3 regions of the Paenibacillus sp. P2(2022) genome follow, and region 3 is predicted to be linked to each of the others. Evidence: riboswitches for the same ligand, from Rfam matches in the RefSeq annotation. Region 3 holds a riboswitch; each other region holds the start of a gene.
The links. A riboswitch is a leader RNA that binds a small molecule or an ion and turns the genes downstream of it on or off. The one in region 3 is predicted to bind glycine.
Positions count from the first base shown of each region.

Region 1: it holds a riboswitch for glycine, as region 3 does, so the genes downstream of both, sdaAB (L-serine ammonia-lyase, iron-sulfur-dependent subunit beta) here and gcvT (glycine cleavage system aminomethyltransferase GcvT) in region 3, are expected to answer to the same signal.
Region 2: it holds a riboswitch for glycine, as region 3 does, so the genes downstream of both, MMB75_RS18350 (alanine/glycine:cation symporter family protein) here and gcvT (glycine cleavage system aminomethyltransferase GcvT) in region 3, are expected to answer to the same signal.

Region 1 is NZ_JAKWFI010000012.1:12,836-23,913, forward strand. It holds gene MMB75_RS23450 (Ig-like domain-containing protein) at 1-2,183, shown strand, start outside; gene sdaAA (L-serine ammonia-lyase, iron-sulfur-dependent, subunit alpha) at 2,264-3,163, opposite strand; gene sdaAB (L-serine ammonia-lyase, iron-sulfur-dependent subunit beta) at 3,153-3,842, opposite strand; glycine riboswitch at 4,054-4,168, opposite strand; gene MMB75_RS23465 (DUF6359 domain-containing protein) at 4,383-5,996, shown strand; gene MMB75_RS23470 (ABC transporter ATP-binding protein) at 6,329-7,360, shown strand; gene MMB75_RS23475 (ABC transporter ATP-binding protein) at 7,338-8,264, shown strand; gene opp4B (oligopeptide ABC transporter permease) at 8,279-9,247, shown strand; gene MMB75_RS23485 (ABC transporter permease) at 9,285-10,184, shown strand; gene opp4A (oligopeptide ABC transporter substrate-binding protein) at 10,228-11,078, shown strand, end outside.
Region 2 is NZ_JAKWFI010000005.1:288,343-299,420, forward strand. It holds gene MMB75_RS18320 (sugar phosphate nucleotidyltransferase) at 1-1,240, shown strand, start outside; gene MMB75_RS18325 (thioredoxin family protein) at 1,430-1,945, opposite strand; gene MMB75_RS18330 (beta-glucoside-specific PTS transporter subunit IIABC) at 2,081-3,937, opposite strand; gene licT (BglG family transcription antiterminator LicT) at 4,164-5,012, opposite strand; gene MMB75_RS18340 (LacI family DNA-binding transcriptional regulator) at 5,246-6,217, opposite strand; gene MMB75_RS18345 (glycoside hydrolase family 1 protein) at 6,429-7,886, shown strand; glycine riboswitch at 8,055-8,139, shown strand; glycine riboswitch at 8,151-8,245, shown strand; gene MMB75_RS18350 (alanine/glycine:cation symporter family protein) at 8,404-9,822, shown strand; gene MMB75_RS18355 (iron-containing alcohol dehydrogenase) at 9,880-11,052, opposite strand.
Region 3 is NZ_JAKWFI010000001.1:83,828-94,905, forward strand. It holds gene ptsG (glucose-specific PTS transporter subunit IIBC) at 1-1,906, shown strand, start outside; gene MMB75_RS00410 (HPr family phosphocarrier protein) at 2,017-2,292, shown strand; gene ptsP (phosphoenolpyruvate--protein phosphotransferase) at 2,285-3,997, shown strand; gene gcvPB (aminomethyl-transferring glycine dehydrogenase subunit GcvPB) at 4,126-5,622, opposite strand; gene gcvPA (aminomethyl-transferring glycine dehydrogenase subunit GcvPA) at 5,619-6,974, opposite strand; gene gcvT (glycine cleavage system aminomethyltransferase GcvT) at 7,099-8,199, opposite strand; glycine riboswitch at 8,279-8,375, opposite strand; glycine riboswitch at 8,389-8,462, opposite strand; gene gcvH (glycine cleavage system protein GcvH) at 8,870-9,268, shown strand; gene MMB75_RS00440 (PTS mannitol transporter subunit IIBC) at 9,695-11,078, shown strand, end outside.

The sequences.
Region 1 (11,078 bases), on a different contig from region 3:
TGACGGCTACGGCTGTTTTTAGCGATGGGACGACCTCGAATGTAACCGTAAGCACGGATTGGAAAAGTGATAATACAGCTATCGCTACAGTGTATAACGGTACGGTTTCAGCCAAAGCTGAAGGGGAAGCGACCGTGGTAGCGACCTATAAAGAGAAGGTACAATCGGTTCAGGTACATGTTACGAAAAAGGTTAAGGCGCTGACATCCAATGTACAAAGCCTGAACTTACGTTCGAGCGGCACAGGACAGATTGATTTGACAGCGACTTATAGTGATAATACGACAGCTCAGGTTTCAGGTGATGCGACCTGGACCTCGGATAACCAAAAGGTAGCGACTGTAGTCAACGGATTGGTTACTGCTCAGGGAGCAGGTACAGCTAATATTAAGGCTGTTTATGGTCAACAGACTGTAACGATTGCTGTACAGGTAGAGCAGGTTAAACGTCTCGATGTCAGTTCATCAGAGGTTTCTCTTTTGTTGAAGGATACAGAGAAGGTTAAATTGACAGCAACGTTCCCGGATGGATCGGTACAGGACGTGACAGAGTCTGCTGAGTGGAGCTCCAGCAATGCAGCTGTGGCAGATGTACTGAAAGGCACTATTACCGGCTATAGCGCGGGTAAGGCGACGATCACAGGTAAATATGGCACGATGTCCGCTACGATTGCGGTGGATGTAGATCAGACGAATAAGCTGAAAGCCAGCGAAACCAATATTTTTCTCCGTTTGGATGAATCTAAAAAAATTCAGGTATCTGCTGTCTACCCGGATGGAACAGTAACGGATATCACAGATAAAGCTACTTGGGCATCAAGCGATGAAAAAGTTGCAACGGTGAATAAAGGAACGATTATGGCCATTGGAGCGGGTTCAGCTACAGTGTCTGCTAAGTATGGAGATAAGACAGTTTCGATCAAGACAGATGTCGAAACCTCTAGATTTCTGGATTTGAGCGAGGACAAGCTGAGCTTGAACGCCAAGGAATCCAAAAAGCTCAAGCTGACTGCAACGTACGTAACAGGTACGGAAGAAGATATCACAAGTAAGGCAGAGTGGAAATCCAGCAATGAAGATATCGCTTTTGTCAGCGCGGGGGAAGTCACAGGTTATAAAACAGGTGAGGCTACGATCACAGCTTCTTATGGCGGCAAAACAGCTACAGCTACAGTATCCGTAAATGTGCCTGGTGATCTGTCTTTGTCTTCCAAAACGGCAACGATTGATATTAATGAGGACTATACTGCAACTCTGACGGCTACTTATGCGGATGGACGCAAGGAAGACGTGACACAGGATGCGGAGTGGGCTTCAAGCGCGGAAGATATTGCTTCTGTGTCCAAAGGAACGATTACGGGTAAAGCAGCCGGTAAAGCGGTTATTACAGCGACCTATAACGGCAAAAAACTGACAATAAACGTACAAGTGGGTCTTGTGGACCGTCTGGAAACAGACTCGCGTGTAATTGCGCTTGGTGCTCAGGAAACAAAGCAGCTGAAAATAACAGGCGTTAAGAGTGGTGGCACAAAAACAGACGTAACCAAGGACGCCACTTGGACTACTAGTAATGTAAAAGTAGTTGAAGTTAGCGAAGGTTTGATTAAAGCGAATGCAAGCGGTAAGGCAACGGTCACTGCTTCATATGGCAAGCAAACCATTACGTTTACGGTAGAAGTGGACGTAGCGCAAAAGATTGAAGCGGATGCCATTGCGTTATCACTAAAATCCGGGGATCAAAAAACGATTGCGATTGTAGTTAAATCCAGTGATGGCAAAGAAAAGGATGTTACAACCCAAGCTGAATGGAAAACGTCCAACTATAAGGTAGCCACCGTCAAAAAGGGTCAGGTTACCGCGGTCAGCTACGGTAAGGCTAACATTCAGGCGAAGTTTGGCGGTAAGGTGATCAGCGTACCTGTTGATGTTGATACGCTTAAATACCTGCAAACGGACGAAGTCGCCTTGACTTTGAAGGCAGGGCAGCTGGCCAAAGTTACGGCTACAGCCACGTATAAGGATGAGTCGGAGAAGGATGTTTCCAAACCTGCTGTCTGGTCCTCGTCCAGAATTATTGTTGCGACCGTCAAAGACGGCAACATTAAGGCACAGGGCAAGGGCAAAGCTGTAATTACAGTGAAATATGCAGGTAAAATGACGAAGGTACAGGTAACCGTTCAGTAATCTGTTAAAATGAAAAGAAAAAGAGCAAGCATACGTCTAGAGACGATATGCTTGCTCTTTTATTTTTTAAAGCTTAGAAGCTACGATTTATTCTTCTTGGTTGATGTGTTGCGTGTCAGTGATTCGGTCAAACGCTTGCCAGTGGGTGTCTGGGCCAAGCCGCCTTTGGCGGTCTCGCGGTGCTTCGACGGCATCGCGCTGCCGACTTCAAGCATTACGTCAATGACTTCGTCAGACGGAATGGCGCTGCGCACACCCGCCAAAGCCATATCCGCTGCGGCAAGTGCGGTCACGGCTCCCAGCCCGTTGCGCACGATGCACGGAATCTCGACGAGTCCGGCGACGGGGTCGCAAATCAGACCGAGCGTGTTCTTGAGCGCTAGGCCTACGGCGTGAACGGCCTGCTCAGGTGTGCCGCCGCGTAGCTCGACCATAGCTCCAGCGGCCATCCCGATGGCTGAGCCAATCTCAGCCTGACAGCCTCCCTCCGCGCCGGAAATGAAGGAATTGTTGGCGATGACGTAGCCAATGGCTCCGGCTGCGAACAAGCCGTGCACCATATGCTCATCATCCCAGCCGAACCGCTCCTGCGCACTAATGAACACACCGGGGATGACTCCACAAGAGCCAGCAGTGGGCGTAGCCACAATACGCCCCATGGACGCATTAACCTCCGACACGGAGAGCGCATAAGCCATGGCGAGTGCGGAGGCGTCGCCGGAGCAGGTTTCCCCTGCCCGCAGATACTCGGCCAGACGCTTGCCGTCACCGCCTGTTAATCCACTGCGGGATACGGTGTCTTGTGTCTGACCACGATGAACGGCCTCCTTCATGACTTCATAATAATCAGACATTTGGCGGAAGATTTCTTCTTCCGTTGTATTCGTCTCTTGTACCTGCTCTTGAATCATCAGGCGGCCAATCGTGGTGGATTCCTCCGCGCATATGGCGCTGATTTCATGCAGATGGCTAAATCGCATCAGATTCAGCTCCTTTTTTCAAATTAATCATTTTAATTTCGTACATATGTGGTAAGGATCGTAGTTTTGCGATCAGTTCAGCCGTAGGAGGACTGTCCGTTTCGATGGCGGTAAGTGCTTCACCATCTCGGCCTTTGCGATCCACATGCATATAGGCAATGTTAATGTCGGCAGCGCCGAGTGCTGAAGTCACCGCACCTAATGTGCCGGGCTTATCCGAGTGAAGAAGCACCAACGTAGCCAGCTCCCCGGTCAGGTTGACTCGGAATTCGTTGAGCTGCTGGACATGGATGCTGCCGCCGCCGATGGAGGAACCCAGCAGTGTGCGCTGATCCTCACCCTTCCACAGTTCAAAACGGACGGTATTTGGATGGGGCGCGGGTAGTCCGCTGACGGCAAACTCCACGGCCATTCCAGCCTGCTCCGCCCATTGCTCGGCATCTGGAATTCGGTGGTCGTCTGTATCGTAATTGAGCAGGCCTGCGATGAGTGCTAGGTCTGTACCGTGTCCTTTGTAGGTGTCGGCGAAGGAGCCGTACAGTGTCATGCGGGCACGGTCCGGCTGCATCCCGAGCCAGTGACGGGCAACGCGTGCAAGCCGCACCGCGCCTGCAGTGTGTGAACTGGAAGGTCCGGTCATGGCCGGACCGATAATGGAAAATACATCTTTGAAACGCATGGTGTGGCCCCCTGTATGTTCTAGTACCATAGTATATGGTATTTCCGCGTTTGTGCGCAGCTATGACGGTTCCTAATGCTGACGTACAATGTGAGCGCAAAAAAGGACAGGATAAGGAAGTTTCCCTTATCTCTGTCCTCGTTACCTGAGAGTTTCGTGCGGTGTCCTTACCGCCTTACCCCTTGGGTGGCTTGCGCTCTCTCCAGAGTTGCGTCAGATGACGATACATGGACCTGAGAGATTATCCGCCAGCCGGGTGCTGGCGGCTTGCTCCTTCGGTGCCGCCAGCGTGTAAGCTCCTGGACAGACTCTCCCGTCATCTTCATTCGCGTATACCGTTCTACATATCTTTCTTAGCGTAATGTATGCCGTGCTCGGTGTCAATCGCAGGTTTCAATTTTTACATAAACAGGCGAGTTTCCGATAAAAAAGATTAAAATTTACATATTTATGGATGAAATCAGGAAGGAATTAGAAGATTGACAGCTAATCTGATAGAGGACAAGTACATTTATGGAATTATAGGAGGGATATTGACGTATGGTAAAAGGCTTGCGGTTCACAGGTTCACGCTTGAAAGGGGTGCTGCATCTAGCAGCGATCGTATCGCTGTTGATTGGGATCCTCGTTCCATTCGGTCAGGTCAAGGCAGAGGGAGCATTGACAGTAGACGAAGCACTTCAGCGCCAAGGCAGTGGAGGTGCAGTGACGGTGGAAGGCTACATCGTCGGACATGCTACCGGATCGAAAACAGCTAATTTTTCTGCTCCGTTTGCGAATGATTTTAACGTACTGATTGCCGACCAGGCCAATGAACGTTTCACGTCTAATCTATTGGATGTGCAGCTGACATCTGCGTACAGAGGGCAATTTGGGTTAACAGGTCATCCTGAGCTGGTCGGCAGCAAAATTCGCGTGACAGGTACGCTTGGTGCCTACAATAATTTTGGTGGAGTAAAAAGTCCAAGCGCTGTGGAACTGGTGAGTGGAAGCGAGCCGGGGGAACCAGGTGAACCTGGCGAACCTGGCGAACCTGAACCTGGCAACCCGGGTCAACCCAGTACTACACTGCCGGATGGAAAAGGCAAAAAGGTGCTGTTCGATAATACGCACGCACAGACGGCTGGTGCAGCAGATTGGGTCATTGAAGGCGCCTTCTCCGACTTTGCCAATGGATTGCGTAATGTAGGCTTTACTGTGGATCAATTGAACCGCCCTATTCCTTTTACTTATGGAGAACAGGCCATAACCTATGATAAGCTGCGCCAATATGATGTGTTCATCATCGGTGAAGCGAATGTGGCCTTTAAGGCATCCGAGCAGGCTGCCCTGCTGCAATATGTGAATAACGGGGGAAGTGTCTTCTTCATCTCCGACCATTATAATGCCGACCGTAACAAAAACCGTTGGGATTCCTCCGAGGTTATGAATGGCTACCGTCGTGGAGCCTATACTAATCCGGCCAAAGGCATGACTGCAGAAGAAGCTGCATCGCCGGCGATGCAAGGATTAACAAGCTCCGATTGGCTGGCGACCAACTTTGGTGTTCGTTTCCGTTATAATGCGCTTGGCGATGTAAATGCTACGGACATCGTAGCCGCAGATCAATCCTTCGGCATTACCAAGGGTGTACGCTCGATTGCCATGCATGCGGGATCTACGCTGGCTATTATTGATCCTACCAAAGCCAAAGGAATTGCCTATATCCCGACAGGTACAAAAAAATGGGGCAATGCAGTAGACCAAGGAGTCTATAACGGCGGAGGCCGTGCGGAAGGTCCTTATGCTGCGATCTCCAAGGTGGGTCAAGGCAAGGCAGCATTTATCGGTGATTCTTCCCCTGTAGAAGATGCTACTCCGAAATATGCACGTGAGGAAAACGGACAGTCGAAAAAGACATATGATGGTTTTAAGGAAGTAGACGATGCCACCTTCCTAGTGCAAACGGTTCAATGGCTTGCGTGGAAGCAGGACTACACGAAATTATCCGATGTGGCAGGTTTAACGCTGGATCAACCGACGAAGCTGCTGCCGTTTGAAGAGCCTGCGGCTTCCACAGAACCGCAACCGGAGCCTTGGTCTGCTCCAGCAGCAGGCTACAAATGGTACGATCCAAGAACGTTCAAGCCGGGCTCCTATGGAGCGGCTTCATAATAAACGCAAAAAATAATTCAGTGTGAGTGGTTGGGTGCTAGTTAGCCGTTTGGTCCTCTGTAGGGGATCAAACGGCTTTTTTGTGATGAAAATTAACCTGTGGTTGGTTATTTTATTACATTTTGTGCCAGGAAGGTCGCGCTACGGCTGGATCATTGATTTTTTAAATGATGTTGATAGCATAATCTTAATTGATATATCCATATACTGGTGATAGGATGTATTCAAATTATTCCGACAAAAACGGTATGTAATGTTTGTGGAAGGTTTTAACATCAAACATGGTGAGAATAAGCAGGACAAGACCATGGAGAATGGAGGAAACGCGCGCATTGAATATCGAGCCTGTGTTGGAGATTAAAGGATTATCCGTATCTTTTCGTATCAACGATCAATACCACCCGGCAGTCGATCATCTGGATCTGACGGTCAACCCCAATGAAGTGCTGGCTGTAGTCGGAGAATCCGGTTGTGGCAAAAGCGCGCTGGCGCTTTCCATCCCACAATTGCATGACATGGAGCGGACACGTGTCGAAGGAAAGGTTCTTTTTAAAGGCACGGATCTGATCCGTCTCTCCTCAGGGCAAATGAATAAAATCCGCGGAGCGGGCATTGGCATGATCTTTCAGGACCCGCTGACAGCACTGAACCCGTTAATGAGCATTGGCAAGCAGATCGAGGAAAATCTCGATTATCATACGTCCCTATCTACGAAGCAAAAAAGGGAACGTGTACTGGAGCTACTGGAAAGCGTGGATATACCCAACCCCGTACGTGTGTATGAACAGTATCCACATGAACTTTCAGGAGGGATGCGCCAGCGTGTGATGATCGCGATTGCCATAGCTTGCCGACCCTCACTTATTATTGCAGATGAGCCGACGACTGCGCTCGATGTAACCATTCAATCGCAAATTCTTGACTTGCTCAAACAGCTTCAACAGGAGACTGGAAGCGGAATTATTCTGATTACGCACGATCTTGGCGTTGTGGCCGAAGTAGCTGACCGTGTGGTGGTCATGTATGCCGGAGAAACCGTGGAAAGCGCTGATGTTTTTGAATTATTCCGGCATCCACAGCATCCGTATACGCGTTCCTTGCTAGCCTCCATGCCGGGATCGCATACCAAGGGAGAATCGCTGCATGTCATTGGTGGCATTGTTCCCTCATTGCAAGATATTCCTCGCAATAGCTGTCGCTTTGCTTCGCGTATTCCCTGGATTCAGCAGAGAATGCATGAAGACCATCCCCGATTAAAAGAAATTTCTCCCGGCCATTGGGTCCGCTGTACATGTTACCAGCATTTTCATTTTGAAGACGAAACAAAGGGAGAGGCTGCTCATGGCACTACTGGAGCTAAATGATTTGAAGGTTCATTATCCGGTGCGCGGTGGTTTTTTCCAGCGTGTTGTTGATCAGGTAAAAGCAGTGGATGGCGTGTCGATCAGCATAGAGGCAGGCCAAACATATGGGCTAGTGGGAGAATCCGGCTGCGGAAAAACGACGACAGGCAGGACGATTATCGGCCTGAATAAGCTGACGAGCGGACAGATTCTTTTTAATGGAAAGGACCTTGCGGCTTTGAGTCGGAATAACCGCCATCCGCTGCGTAGAGACATTCAGATGATTTTTCAGGACCCCTATTCTTCGCTTAACCCGCGCAAGCGCGTATTGGATGTCATTGCTGAACCGCTGCGGAACTTTGAAAGGCTGAGTAATGAGGAAGAGCGTCGAAAAGTGCAGATGCTGCTGGAAAAGGTCGGCTTGAACGCTGATGCGGCCTACAAATATCCGCATGAATTTTCCGGAGGCCAGCGGCAACGAATCGGGATTGCGCGTGCGCTGACATTAAATCCAAAACTGATTATTGCTGATGAACCGGTATCGGCGCTAGATGTTTCTGTGCAGGCACAGGTGCTTAATTTTATGAAGGATGTGCAGCGAGAGTTCAAATTGACGTATTTGTTCATTAGTCATGACCTGGGTATTATCCGCCATATGTGTGACCAAATCGGCATCATGTACCGAGGTCGCTTAGTGGAACAGGGAAGCGAGCAGGACATTTATGAGCGTCCACAGCATTTGTATACCCAGCGGCTTATTGCCACCATTCCCAGTATTGATCCTGCGAAGCGGCTAGAAAATGCTCGAAAAAGGCAGAAGCTTTTATCCTCTTACAAGTCAGAGCTGCCCAAACATTTAGATGCGAGTGGAAAGCCGTTTGCACTAAAATCAGTAAGTCCATCCCATCAAGTCGCGCTACCTTAAGGGAGGTACAGAATATGTGGAAGTTTACAATGCGCCGGCTGCTGGTTATGATCCCTCAACTTTTTGCACTGAGTGTGCTTATATTTTTCCTAGCTAAGGCTATGCCAGGGGATGCCCTGACAGGGCTCATCACTTCAACACCCAATCTGAATCCGGCTGCACTGGAAGAACAGCGGCAAAAACTGGGACTCAATGACCCGGTGTGGGTGCAATATGGGAACTGGCTTGTCCAGCTTGCTCATGGGGATCTGGGTAAATCTTATGTACATAAAATTAGCGTTACCGATTTGATTGGCAGTCGTTTGGGGAACACGTTCTTTCTGGGTGTAGTGATTCTGGTTCTGACGTATCTGATCGCCATTCCGCTGGGAGTACTCAGTGGTCGGTATCAGCATAGTCTGCTGGATAAAACCGTGGTGGGGTATACCTATCTCAGCTTTGCAACACCTCTGTTTATACTCGCGTTGCTGCTGCTGTACGTGTTTGGATTCAGACTTGGCTGGTTTCCAACCAGCGGCAGTGTGGATGTAGGTGTTGAACCGGGGACATGGTCATATTACGTGAATAAATCGTATCATCTCATACTACCGGCGGTTACAGGCGCATTGCTCAGTACGACGGCTACAATTCAATATTTGCGCAATGAGGTCATTGACACACGTCTGAAGGATTTTGTGAAAACAGCACGTTCCAAGGGGGTACCCGAAGGAAAGATCTATTCCCGTCATATTTTCAAGAACTCTTTATTACCCATTGCTGCTTTTTTGGGCTACGACCTGACGGGTGTGATTGCCGGCAACATTTTCCTGGAATCTATTTTTGGTTATCCGGGATTGGGCCAGTTGTTTCTTCAGTCTATCACCCAACGGGACTTTTCAGTCGTGAACGCGCTGGTCATGATCTCCGGCTTCTTGGCACTATTAGGAACCCTTTTATCTGATGTCATCCTGAGCAAGGTCGATCCACGCATTCGAATTGAATAGCGAACAAGTCTAGAGAAAAGGAGGGGTTATGGTGTCTATGCAGGTGGAGGAGGTCTTCTCGCCGGAAATCATTCGTAAATCACCATCCAGTTGGTCTGTACTGCGTCGTGAGCTGGTACGTGACAAAATGGCCTTGATTTCCATTGGATTTGTGGCTCTGTTCTTGATTTTTATATATGCCTCTGTCCTGTTTGTCAATCAGGATGTAGTCACGACGGTCGATTTGGGCGCGATCCGCGAAGCTCCCGGCTCAGTGCACTGGCTGGGTACGGACCGAGCGGGCAGGGATATATTCGGCCAGTTGGTCATTGGGGCCCGCAATTCCTTTACCATTGGCTTTACGATTACTTTGTTATCCGCCGCCATTGGCTTGACGCTGGGCTTACTGGCTGGGTTTTATGGAGGAATGGTCGATAACATCATCATGCGAATCATTGATTTTATCCTAGTGCTTCCATTCTTGATGCTGGTTATCGTATTTGTCAGCATTGTGCCCAAAAGTGGCATAGGGTCCTTTATTTTCATTATGACTGCCTTTTTGTGGATTGGAAAAGCGCGCCTGATCCGGGCCAAGGTACTGTCGGAGCGGGAGCTGGACTACGTGCAGGCTTCCAAAACCCTTGGCACACCCAATTGGAAGATCATCTGGTTGGGTGTGCTGCCCAATCTCAGCTCTGTTGTGATTGTTAATCTAACGCTCAGTCTTGCAGGAAATATCGGGATTGAGACCGGGCTGTCCTATCTCGGCTTTGGCTTGCCAGAATCAACTCCAAGCTTGGGTACACTAGTGAGTTATGCCAATGACCCGGATGTATTGCAGAACAGCTGGTGGATGTGGTTGCCTGCCTCACTGCTTATATTAGTGCTGATGCTGGCGATTAATTTTATCGGTCAGGCGCTCAAACGTGCCACGGATGCCAGACAACGATTGGGTTAAACCGAAGTTCAAGGATAAGGACAACGACAAGGAGGGGTTTACAATGATTAAAAGCTGGAAAAAAGGAATTTTGCCTGTTCTATCTGCCATTTTGGTGCTTTCTTTGGTCGCATGCAGCGGCTCGCCTTCCACTTCGAGTGGAGTAAAATCGTCTGACGGTACAGGTGGGTCAGGGTCCGACAACAAGCAGGTGAATACGACTGCGCTGGCAAAGGCGGTCAAGAACGATAAACCCCCGATTAAGGGCGGCATCATCAATTATGCACTCGTGTCCGACACCCCTTTTGAAGGTATTCTGAATCCTGTATTTTATGATGGAAATCCGGATTTTGAAGTCTTCCAGTTTTTCTACCCTTCCATGTTTTCGATTGATTCCAATCTGAATATTGACGATAAAGGAGCGGCGACGATTTCCTTTTCCGCAGACAATAAGGCGGTGACTGTCAAAATTGATCCCAAACTGAACTGGACAGATGGTAATCCCGTAACGGCAGAGGACTATGCCTTTTCCTATGAAGTGATCGGTAACAAAGACTACGAAGGTCCGCGTTATGATAGTTTTATGACCAACATTGTAGGGATGGAAGATTATCACGCCGGCAAGGCCAAAAACATTTCTGGCATCAAGGTGCTGAATGAGAAAGAGGTTACCATTCATTTTAAGGAACCTAATCCTTCGGTAAAGTCGGGACTCTGGTCCACACCACTGGAGAAGAAGGTATTTCAGAACATTCCTGTGAAGGACATGGCCGGATCTGATCCTGTCCGTAAACATCCGATTGGCTATGGGCCATTCAAAATTAAATCTATGGTCACAGGTGAATCTGTAGAATTCGTCAAAAATGAAGATTATTTCCGCGGTGCGCCCAAGTTGGATGGCCTTCATCTGAAGGT
Region 2 (11,078 bases), on a different contig from region 3:
ACGGATATGGAGGCAGTTGGATGAGGCGAATTTGGCAGATCAAGCCTATTTTTCTACGAGTGGAACTCAGGTCGAACTGATTCAGGGACAAATTGGTGGAGACGCTGTAGTGATTGAGGAGCCGACTCAGCGGGATACCTTCCCGGCCATTTCCTTGGCTACCGCTTACTTGCATGACATTGCAGGTGCATCACGTGACGAGATCGTGGGGGTCATGCCGGTGGATGGCTATGCGGGGGATGAATTTTTCGAGCATCTGCGCAGGCTTCCTTCCATATTAGAGCAATCAGGAAGCCATATCGCATTGATGGGGGCTGTTCCAACGGAGCCCTCAGATAAATATGGATATATTGTGCCTTCAGCTCCTTTACTTGACCAGGAATATTATAGGGTGAGTTCATTTGTAGAAAAGCCCGATCTGATTCGATCTGAAGCCTTGATCCGTGAAGGAGCCTTATGGAACTGCGGAGTGTTTGCTTTTAGACTCGGCTTTTTATTGGATGTGCTGGCGCAAATGAGTTTACCAGCCGATTATAAAACACTTTCGACAAATTACGCAGACTTGCCTAAAACCAGCTTTGATATTGCGGTAGTAGAGCACACTCGTAAGCTCTCCGTGCTCCCATATCATGGAGAGTGGAGGGACTTGGGAACGTGGGATTCGTTGGTGCGGGAAGTAAGTTCAAAGCTAAGCGGTCCCGGATATATTTCGGAAGCATCACATGACTCGCATATCATCAATGAACTGGAAATTCCGGTTAGCATCTGGAATGTCCCAAACATTATTGTTGTTGCTGGGCCGGATGGTGTGCTGGTTACGGATCGACAATCATCAACAGGAATTAAGGATATGGTGGCAGAAATTGAAATTGGACCGCGTTTTGAGGAGCGATTCTGGGGAAAGCAAACGGTCTTGTCCCATCAACAAGCGGCAAGCGGGTTACAAACGGTCACCAAACGTGTTGTCATTTCGAACGGGAGATTTATCAGCTATCATGAGCATCAGTTCCGAAAAGAGGTTTGGACCATTGTTTCAGGAACCGGAAGTGTCTGTATCAATGGGATGACACAGACAGTCAGCCCTGGTATGGTCATCGTTGTAGAACCTGGTACCAAGCATTTTATAGGTGCAGTAGAGGGAGATTTTGAATTCATTGAGTCACAAATCGGACATATCGTATCCGAAACGGATATTATTCGATATGAATTTCCCGATTCGATTGATGCTCGTACTGTATAATCGCCTGCAATATAGGAACGGATGGGTGTAAACAAGGCTTTCCGAAGCGAGTGAAGAGCGCTAGGAACTATTTTTAATCAGCTTGATGATTTGGACATTCTTAATAAAAGGTATTCATGCGTTGTTCGCTTGAATACCTTTTTTGCATGAACAACTCTATTATTCTCAATGAAATGGATAAAAAGAGGCTTATAAAATGAGTTTTTTGGAGGTTAGCCATTCTTTTACTGCATCTGTACTGAGATCTCTTTTTGGCGTCCATTCTATTTTATCCACCAGCTTGCCGTTCCTGAATTCTGCAATCGTGGGGGTGTATTTTACGTTGTAATCTGCTTTGAACTTATTCCATTGGGATTTGTCCTTATGAATTTTGTGAACGTTTAAAAAAGTAATTTTGGAGCCCAGATTATACTGTTCAATCATCTTGTTAAAGTTAGGCTCAAACCGATTGCAGTCGCCACAACTGGGTCTGCCAACATAGACAAATACACTTTGATCCTGCTGAATCAATTGTTTAAAACCATCCATTGTAACCGCATTCAAGTGGTCATATATTTCGGGGTAATTGCTTTTGCTCGCTTGGATCTCTTTATCTTTCTGCTGAACTACCTGCTCCAAGTCTTGAAATTTAACTACAGCTGAAATAGCGATACCAATGATAAGCAACACAATGACACTTAACCCGGCGATATATCCTTTTTTCACAGAAATCCTCCTTTTTTTACAATCTCAAACTTACAATATATGATATTTCCATTTTTCGCTGTAACACTTGTCTCATGATGTATAAAAAAAGAAGCTTTCCATTAGGAAAGCTTCTTTTAGTCTGAAAGTTAAACGTTAGACTACAACGGTCAACAAGTAATCCTCACGTTTCACTTCCGTTTCCATGGTGTTCAGTACATCCAGGTATTGAGCGGAATTGGTTACGATGATCGGCGTAGTCGTTGTATAGCCTGCCGCTTTAATTTGTTCGATATCAAATTCAAGCAACAACTGTCCTTGCTTCACCACATCACCCTCTTTGACGCGTTTGTCAAAGAATTGTCCTTTCAGCTTCACTGTATTAACACCAACGTGAATCAAAATTTCTGCTCCGTCATTGGAAGTAATACCGATGGCATGTCCGGTCGGGAATACTGTCGTAATCGTTCCGTTAACCGGAGATGTCAGCACACCCTCTGTAGGATCGATCAAGATTCCTTTCCCCATAGCGCCTGAAGCAAAAGCAACATCAGAAGATTGTTCTAATGGCAGCACTTTACCTTGCAGCGGACTTACGAGGATTTCTTTTTCGATGGCTACTTCTTTTTTTACGGGTGCTGTTTCTGTTTTTGCAGCTTCTTCTTTTGGATCATCAAAGCCCAAAATCATAACCAATACAACTGCAAGTACAAAGGCAACGAGTAAGCCGATAACAACCCACAAGAACCCAGCTCCAAAATAAGTTGGCAACGCCAGTAAACTAGGCAGGGAGAAGGATTTTGCAGTTGCTCCGCCGGAAGCGATAATAGCGCCACCGATACCACCAGAAATACAAGCGTAAATGAAAGGCTTTTTCAATTTCAAAGTTACACCATAAATCGTAGGTTCAGTAATCCCGAATACAGCTGCCAGTGTAGAAGAACCAGCCAAAGCTTTCATTTGAGTATTTCGTGATTTCAGGAATACCCCCAGTGTTGCACCCGCTTGAGAAAGTACGGCTGCTGTAAGCATTGGAAGCATCGTGTCATAACCCAATGTTTGAATATTGGACAGCATAATAGGAACGAAGCCCCAGTGTACGCCGAAAATAACAAAGACTTGCCAGAATGCCCCAGCAACAGCTCCGGCAATCAATGGGCTTAAATTGTACACCCATGTAAAACCGTTCGCCAAGCCTTGGCTGATCAGGTTACCGACTGGACCAAAGGCCAAAAACGTCAACGGAACAACAACTAGCAGTGATAGCATAGGGACGATAATGTTTTTAACCGATTGATGAACAAAGGAATTAAACCAACGTTCCACATAGGACTGTACCCATACCGCGAGAATAATCGGGATTACGCTGGAACTATATTTTATCAGAATGATTGGAATCCCGAGAAAAGCCAGTTTTGCCGGATGGTCCACCGCTGCAATAACATCCGGGTAGACGAGGGCTCCAGCAACTGCGACCGATACAAAAGCATTCGTCTTAAATTTACGGGACGATGTAATAGCTAGGAATATAGGCAAGAAATAAAACACGCTGTCCGAAGCGGCGTTCAGAATGAGATACGTACCGCTTGCAGTATCAATCCAATGGAGCGACGCAATTAAGGCCATAATCCCTTTGAGCAAACCAGCTCCGGCAAGAGCACCCAAGAGAGGTGAGAAAATGCTGGAAATGATATCGACCGCTTTGCCAAGAAAATTCGTTTTTTCGGAAGATTCTTCTTTTTTCGCATTTGGATTATCTGCATCCTGCAGATTTGTTTCTGCCATCATATGCTCAAAGACCTGACCTACATTGTTACCAATGACCACTTGGAACTGGCCACTGCTTTCCACCACTGTAATGACACCAGGTGTTGCTTCCAGTGCAGCTTTGTCTGCTTTTGTGCGATCTTTTAATTTAAATCTCAAGCGTGTAGCGCAATGGAATACCGAATTGACATTCTCTTCGCCGCCAACGAGAGTCACTATTTTTTTGGATAGCTCTTTATCACTCATGTTCAGAACTCCTTAAGTGTTATTCTTGCTACTGATAGGATTTACCGTTTACATTTGTTACTGAGATGCGCCGGCGTGCATCTTTTTTAACCTTGTAAACAAGAAAAACCTAAACTCGTGGTGAAAACTGCGCACTCCTCCTATAAGGGAACGTCGATTTCACCATCAGTTTAGGTTTTGCCTGCCTTACCAGTCACAATCCATGAACGATGAGGATATAAAGTTTTTAGCCTGATATGTTATTACGCTCAGTTACCCGATGAATGTGAATCGTTAGATATACATACTCATCTTTGCTTAAATATTGATCATATGTTTTTTCCAGATACTCATTAATTTTTTGGGCACAAGCAAAAGCCTCGGTATATGTTTGCTTTACCTGGTTGTACAAAAATTCTTCACCACTGTGAATAACCTCTTTGCGAATCACTCGCATTGCAAAATATTGCAAATGGGTCAAAAATCTCGAATAGCTAAAAGAAGACTCATCCAGCACAATCCCGTAATGATACGTAATAATATTCAATATGTGTTGGACAATCTCGGTCATTTTCAGTGTAGCCTTCATCTCGTTACCATCAATCCGTGCATTCACCATATGCAGTGCAATAAATCCCGCTTCGTCTTCGCCCAATTTTACACCGAGCGTATTTTCAATTTTTTGTAGAGCATCCAGCCCAACTGCAAATTCTTTTTTGTAAAAGCGTTTAATTTCATACAGCATCGCGTTTTTGAGTGCCAATCCTTTTTCTTCCCGCTGTATGGCAAAATGAATATGGTCGGTCAATGTTAAATAAATGTTATCACTTAACTCCGTATCCAGCACTTCGGCTGCATGGGTCACAATTTCATTCACGACCTCCAGATGAGACACAGGAATATCGTTTAGCAGCTCAGTTAGTCTGGCCGTGAACTCGTTTTCATTTAACATGAAAATCTTATCTATTTTATGATCATCGACTTGGTCCCCAGCCACCTTTTTGAAGGAAATACCTCTTCCCATGACAATGACCTCTTTGCCTTTATCGTTTTTAGTCAACAGGACGTTGTTATTGAGCACCTTCTCAATAATCATTGAAGTTCCCCCTCCCATCCTTTACCAATAAAAAATGCCCAAGCACAATTCAACACTATTGTTAGCAATAGCACTCAATTGAACTCAGGCATTGCCCGCATCACCGGTCACAATCCTTCGATATAGTGCTATTGTAGCACAAAAAAAAGCGATTTCAACATATTTTATTCTCTTTCGACAAAAAATATTTCATATCAAGGCCCATTTGCCTAATTTGCAAGTCAATTGTGCCCTTAAGTAGTCGTACGCTCTATGAGGCTGTATTCTAGCGAATGAAGCTCCATTTGGCGTCCAATCAGCTGAGGGGAAAGCATGAAAAAGGCATTTTCCGCCTGAGCCATAATGGGATTTTGAACCGTTGTAATCCCCATGGTGTGCGCCAGCTCCGTGTTATCAAACCCAACAATCGCCAGATCTTCCGGTACCCTCAGCAATTGTCTGCGCGCTTCGCAGAGAATGCCCACTGCTACATAATCGTTAGCACACAAGATAGCCTCTGGAAATTCCTCACGATGCTGTAACAAATTGCGCACGACCTGTTCGCCATCACGAATGTTATAAATAGAAGAATAGTTCCAGTGTGGCAGCACCGGCAGATTGTGTTCACTCATGATCTGCTCATAGGCTCGTTGTCTGCTGTGAGTATTGATGCTGCTTGGACGACCAAAAGCATTGGCTATACGTGTATAGCCTTTTTGTATCAAATGTTTTAATGCTAACATGTATCCTTCATATTGATCCATAGCGACGGAGCGAATATCGGTATGCTCCATTCGTTGCCATGCCACGATCGGTCCATATTTGCAATAGGTACTCAAAAAATCAGTGTCATTCACGCAGGAAATGATGACCAGCGCATCGACTCTTTTTCTTTTTAAATCCTCGAAAGCTTGAAGCTCTTTCTTTTTGTCTTCTCCCGAAGTATAAATAATGGTTTGGAATTCATATTGGCCTGCGATTTCCACAAAGCTGTCCAGAAATGCCAGCACAATTTCATTGATAGTTGAAGTGATGATACCAATCTGAAGCGTCTGACCCTTGGATAGAGAGATCGCATTCCGATTAGGAACATAATCTAATTCCTGCATGATTTTTAAAATTTTAGCTCTGGTTTCGTGACTTACATGGGGGGACTGATTTAACACTCTGGATACCGTAGCTTTGGAAAAGCCCGCCAGTTTTGCAATTTGATCAAGATTCGACATGATGCTTCTCCTCACCTGAGAAAAAAATACTTGACATGAAACGCGTTACAACAATTAGGATGCTTTATGAGGGCATTACGTCTATTTTAAAGCATCTGTCGATGCATTTCAAAGGAGAACGGTTACCGTTAGTTATGGATTCGCATTGCAGCACCTGACGGGTTACTGACTAAAGTGAAAACATTAAATTAAGGAAAGAGGTTTTCATACCATGACGAAGACGCTAAAAGGATTCCCGAAAAACTTCCTCTGGGGCGGGGCAACTGCAGCCAACCAATTGGAAGGTGCTTTTGACGTAGATGGAAAAGGTCTGTCCAGCGCAGACATGATAGCCTATGTACCTAAATCAGAACGTAAGAACGATCATGCTATAGAAATTTCGTCCGAACGACTGGAGGACATCTTGGCAGGGAAGGTAAACGCCCGTTTTCCAAAGCGTGAAGGTGTGGACTTTTACCACCACTACAAAGAAGATATTGCCTTGTTTGCAGAAATGGGCTTTAAAGTATTCCGGATGTCCATCCACTGGTCGCGGATTTTCCCGAATGGATATGATGCCGAGCCGAATGAAGCGGGATTGCAATTCTACGACAATGTATTCGATGAGCTGCGCAAGTATGGTATTGAGCCTTTGGTAACACTGTCGCATTATGAAACACCGCTAGGTTTGACACAGAAATATAATGGCTGGTTGGGACGCGAAGTCGTGGATCATTACGTAAAATATGCCGAAACGGTATTTACACGCTATAAGGATAAAGTAAAATACTGGCTGACCTTTAACGAAATTAATGTCATGACTATGAGCCCGTTTACAGGCGGCGGTGTGGTTATTGACCGTGTAGAAAACAAGCAACAAGCGATATATCAAGCATTGCACCATCAATTTGTAGCAAGTGCATTGGCGACCAAACGGGGACATGAGATCATTCCGGGCGCTCAGATCGGCTGTATGCTGGCCCGCATTGAAAGCTACCCACATACGTGTAACCCAGAAGATATCCTGAAAGCACAGCATGAAAATCAAATGAACCTGTTCTTTACGGATGTGCATGCTCGTGGGGAATATCCCAACTATATGAACCGCTATTTTGAAGAAAATAATATTGTGATCCAGACAGAATCCGGCGATGCCGAAATTTTGAAAAATAACACGGTCGATTTTATCTCATTTAGTTACTATATGACCTTGACCGTATCGGCAGGGCCAGAAGGCGAAAAGGCAGCAGGGAACCTGATAGGCGGTGTGAAAAATCCGTATCTGCAGTCTTCCGACTGGGGATGGCAGATCGATCCGATCGGCCTGCGTGTTACACTGAATACGTTTTATGATCGCTATCAAAAGCCACTGTTCATCGTGGAAAATGGCCTGGGTGCGTATGATAAGGTAGAAGAAGACGGCTCTGTGCATGACACGTATCGCATTGATTACTTGCGTCAGCATATTGCCCAAATGAAGGAAGCGATTGCTGACGGTGTTGATCTGATTGGTTACACCAGCTGGGGACCTATCGACCTTGTGAGCATGTCTACGTCCGAAATGTCCAAGCGCTACGGATTTATTTACGTTGATCTGGATGATGACGGTAACGGAACGCTTCAACGCTCCAAAAAGGACTCATTTAACTGGTATAAAAATGTGATAGCAACCAACGGTGAAGAACTGTAATTCCATATCGTTTTGGCGGGTACAGCAGAGAAAATCCTCAGGATGCAATCTGCTGTACCCGCTTTTTGTATAGACACTCTATTGATTCTTTCAGAGGGCTTCACAAATTTTTCACTTGTAATAAGCTGAAATTTTTCTGTATAATGAATAAAAATTTCATATGTCTGGTTGATGTTTGCGGGAGATGGAATGAAAGTTCCAACCGAAGGGGCAAAACTCTCAGGTGCTTAGGCTGATTTACAGCAACGAGCAGGGACCGTAAACGGACAGAACTCTGGAGAGACCCTTAATTGGGCGCCGAAGGTGCACCGCAGATCACATCTGCTTAAACTCTCAGGCAAAAGGACAGAGACGCGAATAACCTGTGACAGGGATAGCCCTAGGCTTTTTATAAGCTTTTAGAGGTGAAATCCTGCACAAGATGGTTGTATTTTTTCGTGCCTTTAACCTCTCCAGGAGTCGAATCAACAGATTTGACTCTTTTTTGTTTTCTACTATGCTGGAGGAGCGGGTTGAAATGAATTTGGTACATGTGTTAGAAACGATTAGCAGTTGGATATGGGGGGCGCCTCTCATCATCCTTGTTATGGGAACGGGGTTATGGCTGACCATACGTCTAAAAATGTTGCAGGTATTCCGCCTGCCCCTGGCGATCAAGCTCATCGGTAAGGCCCCGAATGAAGGTAGCGGGGATGTAAGTAGTTTTGCGGCTTTGAGTACGGCATTGGCGGCTACCGTCGGTACAGGAAGTATTGTCGGTGTAGCGACAGCCATTAAGCTGGGCGGGCCAGGTGCCCTGTTCTGGATGGTCGTTGCAGCCTTCTTTGGGATGGCGACGAAATATGCGGAAGGTGTACTTGCGGTAAAATACCGGGTGAAGGATCGGAATGGACAATTTTCCGGCGGCCCGATGTATTATATTGAAAAAGGCCTGGGACGCCGTTTTAAACCGTTGGCGATGCTGTTTGCTTTTTCAGGGATGCTGGTAGCGTTGTTCGGAATTGGAACATTCCCTCAGGTCAAGGCGATTGTATCTTCGACTGAAAACAGTTTTGGCGTTCCGCCGATTGTAACGGCGCTGACAATTGCTGTCCTTACAGGTCTTGTGACCATTGGAGGACTCAAAAGCATTGCCAAGGTATCGACGAAGGTCGTTCCTTTTAAAACAGGCCTGTATGTATTGATTTGTATCATTGTACTGATTCGATTTGCTGACCAACTTCCTGCCGCAATTGCGCTTGTGCTTCATTCGGCATTTTCAACTACATCGGCAACCGGCGGATTTGCAGGAGCTACGATTATGCTGGCCATGCGCAGTGGGGTAGCCAGAGGTATTTTTGCCAACGAAGCTGGATTGGGGAGCGCACCGATTGCAGCCGCAGCTGCCAAAACCAAATGGCCTGCGGAACAAGGGCTGATTTCCATGACGGGTGTGTTTATTGATACGATGGTTATTTGTGTGATGACCGGGTTGACGTTACTGGTGAGCGGGGTGTGGAGCGGGCCTACCGATGCAGGCTTGATGACTCAGCAAGCATTTTCCAGTGCATTTCCGCTGGGAGCAGAGCTGCTCACCATCATCCTGATTATGTTCGCATTCACCACCATGCTCGGCTGGAACTATTACGGGGAACGCTGTGTTGAATACTTGCTTGGGGTTAAGTGGATCAAGCCTTATCGTTATTTGTTCATTGTACTGGTTGGCGGGGGCGCGTTCATTAAACTGGATGCGATTTGGCTGCTGGCAGATATTTTTAACGCCATGATGGCTTTTCCAAACCTGATTGCTTTGCTCGGCTTGTCGGGAATTGTCGTTGCCGAAACCCGGACTTATATGAATTCTTTGTATCCTAATAAGAACAAGGGTATTCTTGCTGGTGCCAATGTAGGGGCGGCTATCCAAGTAGAAGAAAAGGGACAAACGGTAAATTCATAAATACTAAAAGGGAGTATCCTCAGCCATCACAGGCTTGAGGGTACTCCTTTTTTAATGTTATAACGATGCACGCAGTATAGCTAAAATATCTTCCTGTTTCAGCTTTTGATAATTACCGAAACCTCCGTGCTCCATTTCACGGGCCGCGATGTTTGCGATGTTTTCCAATTGCTCATCATGAATGTTGTAATCGGCCAGAGTAGAAGGTGCACCGAGACTTGTCCAAAACGCACTTAGACGGTCAATACCTTCCAAGGCAATTTCTCTGTCAGTTTTACCTACAGTGTCCAAGTCAAACATACTGAGCATCAGCCGCTTCATGCGTGCAGCATCCTGATCCACCGTATGTCTCATCCAGTTGGGAAACAGAATCGCCAGACCACCAGCATGAGGAATATCATATACAGCGGATAATGCATGTTCAATGGTATGCGAAGCCCAGTCCCCGAAGTAACCCATTTGCAGCGTACCGTTCAGGGCAATCGTCCCAGCATATAATATCGTTTCGCGATGCTCATAGTTGTGCAAATCCTCCAGCAGCTTAGGTGCCGTTTCGATCACGGTTTGCAACACGGAAAAGCACATGCGGTCTTGCAGCGGTGTATTTTTGACATTGTGAAAGTACTGTTCAAACACGTGGCTCATCATATCCACCATGCCATAAACCGTCTGATCACGTGGCACAGAAAAGGTGTTTTTCGGGTCCAAAATGGAGAACTTCGGATGCGTCACCGCGCTGCCCCACACGTATTTTTCGTTCGTTTCCCAGCTGGTGATAACTGAATCCGGATTCATTTCCGAACCAGTGGCGGCCAGTGTAAGGATGGTACCGAAGGGCAAAGCCTGGGTCGGCATATGTTTTTTGTTGATAATATCCCACACATCGCCGTCATATTCAGCTCCTGCTGCGATAGCTTTGGTGCAATCAATAACGCTTCCGCCGCCCACTGCAAGCAGAAAGTCTATCTTTTCCTTTCGGCAAATGTCGATGCCCTTCTTAACGGTGGACAAGCGCGGATTGGGTTCAACGCCCGCCAATTCATGAATGTTGAGGTGCAGAGGCTCTAACGCATTTAATACCTGGTTATACAAACCATTTCGCTTGACACTTCCGCCTCCATATACCAACAAAATGTTTTTGCCGTAATTCAACAGTTCTTGCTGTAATTGTTCAATTTGATTGTCTCCAAAAATTAATTTGGTGGGGTTATAATATGTGAATTTGTTCATCTGGAAGGTTCCCCTCGGTTCATAGT
Region 3 (11,078 bases):
GTTAAATGCGGGCTGGGTTCAATCGGTAGCGACAATCATGATGAACGCCGGACAAATTGTTTTTGATAATCTGGCGCTGTTGTTTGCAGTCGGCGTAGCCGTCGGTCTGGCGGGCGGCGAAGGTGTAGCAGGTTTGGCTGCGATCATCGGTTACCTCGTAATGAACATTACGCTGGGTACAGCTGTAGGTGTTACACCTGGTCTGATTGCTCAAAAAGTACCGGGTTATGCGAATGTGTTGGGTATTCCTACACTTCAAACCGGGGTGTTCGGCGGGATTATCATCGGTATACTGGCCGCTGCTATGTACAACCGATTTTTCAAAATCGAGCTTCCTTCGTACCTGGGCTTTTTTGCGGGTAAGCGCTTCGTTCCAATTGCAACGGCAGTATCTTCACTGATTGTCGGACTGGCACTGGTTTTGATCTGGCCCCCAGTTCAACAAGGGCTTAACGCAGTATCTCACTTTATGGTGTATTCCAACCCGACTTTGTCTGCGTTCCTGTTCGGGGTTATCGAACGTGCGCTCATTCCGTTTGGTTTGCATCACATCTGGTACTCACCGTTCTGGTTTGAGTTTGGTGAATATGTTAACAAAGCAGGTCAAACCATTCACGGTGACCAGCAGATCTTCTTCAATCAGCTTCGCGACGGCGTGGCACTGACAGCAAGTACGTTCCAAGTAGGTAAGTTCCCATTCATGATGTTCGGATTACCGGCAGCAGCACTTGCGATGTATCATGAAGCAAGACCGGAACACAAAAAATATGTAGCAGGTATCATGGGTTCAGCTGCCTTGACTTCGTTCCTGACAGGTATTACGGAGCCACTGGAATTTTCCTTCCTGTTCGTAGCTCCATTGCTGTTTGCAGTACACTGTGTATTTGCAGGTTTGTCATTTATGACGATGCAAATTTTGAATGTTAAAATCGGTATGACGTTCTCAGGTGGATTTATTGACTTCCTGATATTCGGGATTATTCCAACCCGTACGCCATGGTGGTATGTAATTATCGTCGGTCTGATTTTGGCGGTTATTTACTACTTCGGATTCCGATTCATCATACGGAAATTCAACTTGAAGACACCAGGACGTGAAGAAGCTACAGATAATGTGGAGGGTGCAGCAAGCGGTAGCAGTGACGAGCTTCCACATAACATTTTGGCTGCTTTCGGTGGTTCATCGAATATCAAGCATCTGGATGCATGTATTACACGTCTTCGGATCGAAGTTAATGAAAAATCAAACGTGGATAAAGCTCGTCTGAAACAACTTGGCGCTTCAGGTGTCCTTGAAGTTGGTAACAATGTACAGGCGATTTTCGGTACCCGTTCCGATACAATTAAAACCCAAATGGCTGATATCATGGCAGGACGTACACCTGCACCTGCTCCTTCAGAACCAGCTCCACAAGAGGAAAAGGAAGCCGGAGAACAAAAGCAAACAATCGTTGTGGAAGATATCGTGATGCCAGTAAACGGTGAATTGGTTGACATCTCGACCGTTCCCGATCCGGTCTTTGCAGAACGCATGACAGGTGATGGATTTGCAGTTGTGCCAAATGATGGAACCATTGTTTCTCCTGTTTATGGTAAAGTATTTAATGTATTCCCAAGCAAGCATGCGGTTGGTATTCAATCCGATGGTGGTAAAGAAGTGCTTGTTCATATCGGGGTGAATACAGTGAAGCTTAAAGGTCAAGGATTTGACGTTTTGGTGAACGAAGGCGATCTTGTGTCAGCCGGCCAGCCTATTATGAAAGTAGACCTGGAATACGTGAAGGCAAACGCTAAATCCATCATCTCACCTGTCATTTTTACCAACCTTCCAGAAGGATCTTCGGTAACTTTAAACAAAACTGGAGTATTGAAGGCTGGCGAAGATGGTATAATTACGATAAAATAAACTCTATGTGTTTCGGATTAGTTGATTAGGCGGCCTAAGCCGTCTGATCAATTATCCGGTATGCTGCGTGTAAACAAATATTATTTTTAGGAAAGTGGGAGGAACAAATTATGCAAACAACTTTTAGAATTACGGATGAAGACGGTATCCATGCACGTCCTGCAACTGCGCTGGTAAATACAGCTAACAAATTCAGCGGTGCTGAATCTTTCGCCGAAGCTAACGGTAAAAAAGTAACTTTGAAATCCATTCTGGGTGTATTGTCTCTTGGTCTGGAACAAGGGGATACTATTAACATTATCTGCGAAGGCGCTGAAGCTGCTGAAGCATTGAAAGCTCTTGAAAATGTAATCGTTAACGAAGGGCTGGGCGAAATTCATGCTTAAAATTTCCGGGATTGCCGCTTCGGCAGGCATAGCCATTGCCCGGGCGTTTATCTTGGAGCATCCGAATTACGCTGTAGAGAGACGCGCGGTTGGTGATGTTGAAGCTGAAATCGCAAGATTGGATGCGGCTTTGGCACAATCTCAAACCGAATTGGAATCGATTAAGGAGAAAACGCTTCGTGAGCTGGGTGAGAAAAAAGCAGAAATTTTTGCATCTCACCTGCTCATCCTGAATGATCCTGAATTGATCGATCCGGTTAAAGCTAAAATCAGAGACGAGCAGCTTAATGCTGACTATGCTTTGAATGAAGTAGCTACACAGTTTATTTCCATGTTTGAGAACATGAAAAGTGCATATTTGCAAGAACGCGCATCGGACATGCGTGATGTAACCAAACGGGTGCTTAATCATCTGCTTGGTGTTCATTTTGTCAGCCCTGCAGAAATTGCCGAAGAAACGATTGTACTTGCAGAAGATTTGACACCTTCCGACACAGCTCAACTGAACCGTGAATTTGTTAAGGGTTTTGCAACGAATATCGGCGGACGCACTTCACACTCGGCTATTATGGCTCGTTCATTAGAAATTCCTGCTGTTGTAGGAACAAAAAATATATTGTCTCAAGCTAAAAGCGGCGATTTGATTATCGTCGATGGTCTGGATGGTCACGTGTTCGTGAATCCTACCGAAGAAATCGTTGCAGAATACCGCGCTAAACAAGTGGCATATGACAAGCAACGCGAAGAGTGGCGTAAGCTGCGCGGCGAAGCTACGGTTTCCGTCGATGGTGTCCATGTCGAACTGGCAGCCAATATTGGTACGCCTAACGATGTAGCTGGTGTTCTAGACAACGGTGGTGAAGGCGTTGGCTTGTATCGTACGGAGTTCTTGTACATGGGACGCGACAAGCTCCCATCCGAAGAAGTACAATATACAGCTTACAAAACGGTTCTGGAAAGAATGGAAGGCAAACCGGTTGTAGTCCGTACTTTGGACATCGGTGGAGATAAAGAACTTCCTTATCTGGATCTGCCGAAAGAAATGAATCCATTCCTCGGATTCCGTGCTATTCGTCTGTGTCTGGATCGCCAGGATATTTTCCGCACTCAATTGCGTGCTTTGTTGCGTGCAAGCGTGCACGGTAACCTGCGCATTATGTTCCCAATGATTGCTACGCTGAACGAATTCCGTGAAGCTAAAGCTGTTTTGTTGGAGGAAAAAGAAAAGTTGGTAGCCGAGGGTGTATCCGTATCTGAAGAAATTCAGCTGGGCATCATGGTAGAAATTCCTTCCACAGCGGTATTGGCTGACCAATTCGCAAAAGAAGTGGATTTCTTCAGTATCGGTACTAACGATCTGATTCAATACACAATGGCAGCGGATCGTATGAACGAGCGGGTTTCTTACCTGTATCAACCATATAATCCATCCATTTTGCGTCTGGTGAAAATGGTTATTGATGCCGCTCACCGTGAAGGACGTTGGGTTGGTATGTGTGGTGAAATGGCAGGAGACACAACAGCAATTCCGTTGCTGCTGGGTCTGGGACTGGATGAGTTCAGCATGAGCGCAACTTCCATTCTGCCAGCACGTAGTCAAATCTCTAAGTTGTCCCGTGCGGACATGGAGAAATTGGCTGCAAAAGCTCTGGATATGCAAACAGCCGAGCAGGTTGTTGAATTGGTTCAAAGCATCGAAGCATAAGGAAGGGTATCACATTTTCAAAGGTTATATCTTTTTCCAACAAAAATTGCTGTATACATACAGCAGCCGGTATCTCAACAGATACCGGCTTTTTTGTATGCTTTGGATGGTTGTGTTTGAATTTAACCTTAACTACATGCGCAATTCAGCACAGGCTTACGGGCTGCAGTGGTTTCATCCAGGCGTGTGACTGGAGTGGTATAGGGTGCATTGAGCACCAGCTCAGGGTTCTCCTCAGCTTCGCGCGCAATATGAATCATAGTGTCGACAAAAGCATCCAGCGTCTCTTTGCTTTCTGTTTCCGTCGGCTCGATCATGATGCATTCCTCTACATTTAGCGGAAAATAAATGGTAGGCGGATGGTAACCGAAATCAAGCAATCGTTTGGCTACATCCAGCGTGCGTACTCCAAATTTCTTCAAACCTCGCCCCGACATGACAAATTCGTGTTTACAATGCCCAGGATAAGGCAGGTCAAAGTGCGGAGCCAGCCGATGCATCATGTAGTTGGCATTGAGTACAGCGCATTCGGACACTCGCTTCAAGCCATCAGGACCGTAGCTGCGGATATAGGCATAGGCTCGGACGAGAATGCCGAAGTTTCCGTAAAAGGCTTTGACCCGCCCAATAGAATCTCCCTGCTCCCGATCCCAGCGGTACACACCCTGCGGATCACGTACGACAAACGGCTTGGGCAAATAGGGTATCAGCCGCTGCTTTACGCCGACGGGTCCAGCGCCAGGGCCGCCTCCACCGTGCGGAGTACTCATCGTTTTGTGCAAATTGAGATGCACCACATCAAAGCCCATATCCCCGGGGCGGGTAATCCCCATGATGGCGTTGGAGTTTGCCCCGTCATAGTAGAGCAGACCACCTGCGTCATGCACAATCGCGGCAATGTCAGTAATTTGCTTCTCGAACAAGCCCAGCGTGTTCGGATTGGTCAGCATGAGCGCAGCGGTGTCGTTGCCTACGGCTTGGCGGAGCGCGTCCAGATCCACCAGCCCCTCAGGGGTGGAGGGGAGGGTAATTGTTTCGAAGCCCGCGACGGTTGCACTGGCGGGGTTCGTACCGTGCGAGGAATCCGGCACGAGCACCTTGGTACGTCGCTCACCACGTGCCTCGTGGTACGAGCGAATCATCATCAGCCCGGTCCATTCGCCATGGGCGCCAGCAGCGGGCTGGAGCGTGACGGCATCCATGCCGGTCAACGCAGCCAGATCGTTTTGGAGCGTATGCAGCAGCTCCATAGCCCCCTGGATGCTATTCTCCGGCTGATATGGATGAATTTTAGCGAAGCCTGCGTAACGGGCGACATCCTCATTCACTTTTGGATTGTATTTCATCGTACACGAGCCAAGCGGATAAAATCCGTTGTCGACGCCGAAGTTGCGCTGGGACAGGGCGGTATAATGGCGAATAACATCTACTTCGTATACCTCGGGTAATGCCGCAGGTTCGCTGCGCAGCGCATAATCCGGCAAAAGCTCTGCCACCGGGCGACGAGGAACGTCGCACTCGGGAAGGGAATAAGCGATGCGACCCGGACGGCTCAATTCAAAAATGAGCGCTTGATCGTGTTCCTTCAACAGCTCTTGTTTCTGGTCCGGTCCGGTGTGTGTCATAGCAATCCCTCCAAGGTGTGTACAAATTGGTCAATCTCTTCTTTGGTTCTTTGCTCCGTCACGGCAATCAGCATGTGACCAGCAAGTTCCGGATAGTCCCGGCCCAAATCATAGCCTGCGATAAATCCAGCAGCTAGCAGATTGTCCTGAAGTTTGCTCATATTCGTACCTTCAGGCAGCCTAAGGGCGAACTCGTTAAAGGTCGGTGCGTGAAACGAGGCAGTTATGCCATTCAAGCTCAGCAATTGTTCTAACGCATAGCGGCTTTTATGCAAATTCAGCTCGGCTACTTCCTGGATACCCTGTTTACCCATGACAGACAAGTACACAGATGCAGATAAAGCAAGCAACGCTTGGTTGGAACAAATGTTAGACGTGGCCTTTTCGCGGCGGATATGTTGTTCCCGCGCTTGCAAGGTCAGCACGAAGCCGCGTTTGCCGTTGCGGTCTGTGGTTTGGCCTACGATACGCCCAGGGATACGACGCATATGTGCCTGAGAAACGGCAAAGTAACCGCAGGTCGGACCGCCGAGGGAGGACGAGATCCCAAGCGGCTGCGCGTCTCCTACAACAATATCCGCGCCCTGCTTACCGGGCGCCTCCAGCAAGCCAAGTGCCAGCGGGTTGGCACTGACGACCATTAGCCCCTTGTGTGCATGGATGAGGTCAGCCATCGGCTTCAGATTTTCCACGGCTCCAAAAAAGTTGGGGCTTTGGATCAAGACAGCCGCCGTCTGTTCCGATACGGCTGCGGCAAGCGCATCGACATCCGTTACGCCGTCCGAACAGCCGATCTCCACGATGTCCAAGTCCAATCCGCGCGCATAGGCTGCCAATACCTGGCGTGCCTCTGGATGGACAGACCTTGATACGATAAGCTGTTTACGGCGCGTGGCTGCGGCGGCCAGTGAGCCCGCTTCCGCCAGAGCTGTCGCTCCATCGTACATGCTGGCATTCGCTACTGCCATGCCTGTCAATTCGCAAATATACGACTGGAATTCAAAAATGGCTTGCAGCTCGCCCTGGCTTACTTCCGGCTGATAGGGGGTGTAGGCTGTGTAAAATTCGGAACGTGAGGTGATGTGCTGAATGACGGACGGAATATGATGATCATAAATACCTGCACCAAGAAAGCTGGCATGTGTATCTGTATTGGCATTGTGCCCGGCCAGCTCGGCCATGTGGCGAGTTAGGGCTCTTTCGTCGAGCCGAGAGGAAAGAGGGAGTTCCCCTTGGTATCGAATTGCCTCTGGAATGTCACTGAATAAATCATCAATGGATGATACGCCCACCACACGCAGCATTTCGGTTTGATCTTGTTCGGTCATGGGGAGATAGCGATGCTGCTTCATAAGTTCTGGCTCCTTTCGAAAAGCAAAATTTAGATAGTAAATTAGCTAATACATAATCGTAGTTGGAAAATCCAGAATTTCGTATCTGACATGATCATTTTTTTGAAATGAAGAGGATTTAGGATCAGCGTGGCCGTTTATAAAAAGGGGCTGCGACCACTTCCGCACGCAGGCGTTTACCTCGAATTTCGACCTCCAGCGGTGTAGATAGGGTGCTAAAACGACTGTCCACCAGGGCTAGCCCCAAATTACGCTTCAAGGTGGGCGATTGAGTCCCCGTTGTGACCTCACCAATGTGTTGGCCTTCCGCGAAGACTGGATAATGAGCGCGCGGGATACCGCGGTCAATCATTTCCAGCCCGATCAACTTGCGAGGAATTCCTTGTTCTTTCTGGTGTTGCAGTGCTTCTCTGCCGATAAAATCTCCTTTATTCAGCTTGACGAAGAAACCTAAACCAGCCTCAAGCGGTGAAATGGTGGCAGATAACTCCTGTCCGTACAGCGGCAGCCGTGCCTCAAACCGCAGTGTATCGCGAGCACCAAGCCCAGCGGGAATTAGCCCATACGATTCACCGCAACGAAGCAAACCATTCCACACGGCGGGTGCTTCCTCAGCAGGTATATAAAATTCAAAACCGTCTTCCCCGGTATATCCGGTTCGGGAGACGAGTGCTTTTGCTCCGAACAATTGCACGTTCTCATGGAATCGGAAAGATGCCAGATTCGTAATATCTGCATCTGTCACGGCTGCGGCAATATGTGCTGCTTCCGGTCCTTGTAATGCCAGCAATGCGATCGCATCAGACACATTCTCCAGATGAACCGATGCAGGTACGTGGCGCATGAGCCAATCCCAATCTTTGTCGATGTTGGAGGCATTCACAACGAGCATGTAGCGCTCTGGTCCTTTGCAGTATACAAGCAAGTCATCCACTACGCCTCCATCGGGGTAACACAGGAGTGAATATTGTGCCTGGCCCGGTTCCAACTGGCTGACATCATTCGTGGTTACCCATTGCAAAAAAGCCTCGGCTTCTTTGCCCTCAACCAAAAACTCGCCCATGTGCGAGACATCGAATAAACCCGCGCGTTGCCGGACGGCCTCATGCTCTTTTTGGATGCCGCTAAACTGAACGGGAAGCTCCCACCCGCCAAAGTCAATACAACGAACCCCGGGCTGCGTCCCGTAAGACGAAAATAATGGTGTTCTTCGCAAATTAGACATTTTTTCACTCCTATCCAGTGTAATCGGCTAAACAAAAAAGACAGGCTGAAAGAAACGTATAGACGGCAGTCCATACTCTTCTTTCAGCTCTGTCCTTGATACCAGAAAGTTACCCCGGTGTGAACCAGGTTTCCCCTTGGGTGATCCGCTCTAATCGCGAATGCTCTCCAGAGATGCGTCCGGCAGAGGTCCTTTTGCCTGAGAGATTCACCTGCAATGCATGTTTACTCCTTCGGCGCTACCTTTTGGATCAACGGTAGGTTACCCGGTTTTGCAGGTAACAACTTGATCCGAGTTCGCGTGCACACTGTCTCAGAAACGACAACAGCTATGCGAATCTTTTGGGTAGTCTCTCCCTCCGCGTTCATCCGCGTTTGCAGTTGTCGGGGTATTTCCAAAAGCATTTGCTATAACCCATTAATACGCAAATTCATTCAAAATGTCAATAAAAATGTCATATAAAACAATCCAAAAAACATTTAATGTATAAATAAGGATATGTAAGCGTTTGTTACAAGTTATCATTTTTTAATATTCTATGCTATATGAGATAACATGAAGTATTTTTGTTAGTATTATTGACATGAGTGTTCATGTTGTCATAATCTTAACCTGTCTAATACAGGTGATTAAAAGCATTTTATTCATGTGGAAGTGAGGCGAAAGCAGGATGAGTGAAGTGAAACGGGAACTTTGGTATACAGACGAACATGAGTGGGTTCAGCGCACAGCAGACGGGACGTTGCGGATCGGCATTACAGACTTTGCACAGCATCAACTGGGTGATATTGTTTTTGTGGAATTACCTGGGGCGGGAGCAACGATTGAACAGGGGGCAGAGATTGGTACAATTGAATCGGTGAAGACCGTATCCGACCTTTTTGCTCCGGTGGCGGGAACCGTATTGAAAGTAAATGAAGCTCTGGAAAGCACACCTGAGCTGGTGAATGAATCTCCCTATGAAAAGGGTTGGATGATTGAAGTAGAGATGGGCAATGATGTCGAGGAAGCTCTGAGCAAGCTGCTGTCTGCGGATCAGTACGAGCAGTTGATTTCGGATGAACAATAATGAGCAATATAAGATGGAATATTAGCGCTTTATTCTAAATTTTTATATGGATATTGAATTGAATAAAAGCATCGTTAGTCCGCTCGTTTTGTGTATAAAATAGTCGCTATGATCTGACATGGCGGCTATTTTTTTGTTGTCTTTTAGAAGACGTAATTACGTCAATTTATTAGATTTAGAGGTGAGCTCCTCTATATAAGGTGCAGATTTACAGCACTGTTTTTTCGACTAATTTCTATTGTTATCGGTCATATTAAGAAGAATTATGCAGGTATAATACGTTGTCCGTTATTTTAAATTTAAATGTTGTCATCAACGTTCATGACGAAAGTACGTTTTCATTTCGTTGATGAAGATAGCGCTGTCATTTAGTATGAATTTTAAGAAAAGGTAGTGATGCTATTTACTCACAAGGAGGATATGAATATGAGCACAGTGGACACAAAGTCCAGTTCAAGCGGTGGCGCTCGTGTCGCCGTACAACGTTTTGGCCGTTTTCTCAGCGGTATGGTTATGCCCAATATGGGGGCCTTTATCGCCTGGGGATTAATTACGGCCCTTTTTATTCCGACCGGGTGGTTTCCGAACGAGGGTTTTGCACAACTGGTTGATCCGATGAAAAATTATTTGCTGCCGCTATTGATTGGTTATACAGGAGGCACAATGATTCACGGACAGCGTGGAGGTGTGATCGGTGCCATTATGACGATGGGTGTCATTGTGGGGGCCGATATCCCGATGTTCCTGGGCGCAATGGTAGCTGGCCCGCTGGCTGCATGGATCTTGAAGAAGTTCGATAAGGCCATTGAAGGCAAAGTCAAATCAGGTTTTGAAATGCTGGTCAATAATTTCTCGGCCGGGATTATCGGTGCCATTCTAGCACTGCTCGCTCATGTGGGGATTGGCCCGGTCGTTCAAACCATCAGCCAAGTATTGTCGGCAGGGGTACAGTTTCTCGTAAATGCAGGGCTCTTGCCGCTTGTCAACCTCATTATTGAGCCCGGAAAAGTATTATTTCTCAACAACGCACTGAATCACGGAGTATTGAGTCCGATTGCGCTAGAGGAAGCTGCAAGAACAGGAAAATCCGTTTTGTTCATGCTTGAATCCAATCCTGGGCCGGGGCTCGGCATTTTGCTGGCCTATTGCCTGTTCGGTAAAGGCTCTGCGAAGTCGTCTGCTCCTGGTGCAGTTATCATTCATTTTTTCGGCGGGATTCATGAAATTTATTTCCCTTACATTTTGATGAAGCCGATTCTAATTCTCGCTGCTATAGCAGGGGGCGTTGTAGGAACCTTCTGTTTTATGTTGACAGGTGCCGGACTGGTTGCTGCTCCTTCACCAGGCAGTATCATTGCTTATTTCCTGATGACACCAAAAGGCGGATATTTGCCGATGCTGAGCGGTGTGATCGCTGCTGCAGTCGTATCCTTTGCTGTTGCCGCAGTATTGCTCAAGACAGGTAAGCAAAAGGAAGAGGGGCTGGAGGAAGCTGCATCCCGCCTGAAAGATATGAAAAATCAAAGCAAGGGTGCAAGTGCTAACGCCACTGTAATGGAAGATAACCACGCATCTGATCGTGCTGCTGAGATTGCCGCAGATCGAATGCTCAAGGATAAATCCGAAGTGAACAAAATTGTCTTTTCCTGTGATGCAGGTATGGGTTCAAGTGCCATGGGAGCTTCAATTTTACGCAAAAAAATGAAACAGGCGGGCGTGGGCGTTACGGTAACGAATACGGCAATCAGTGAAATTCCACAGGATGCGGACATTGTCATTACGCAAAAAACGTTGACAGACCGGGCTAAAA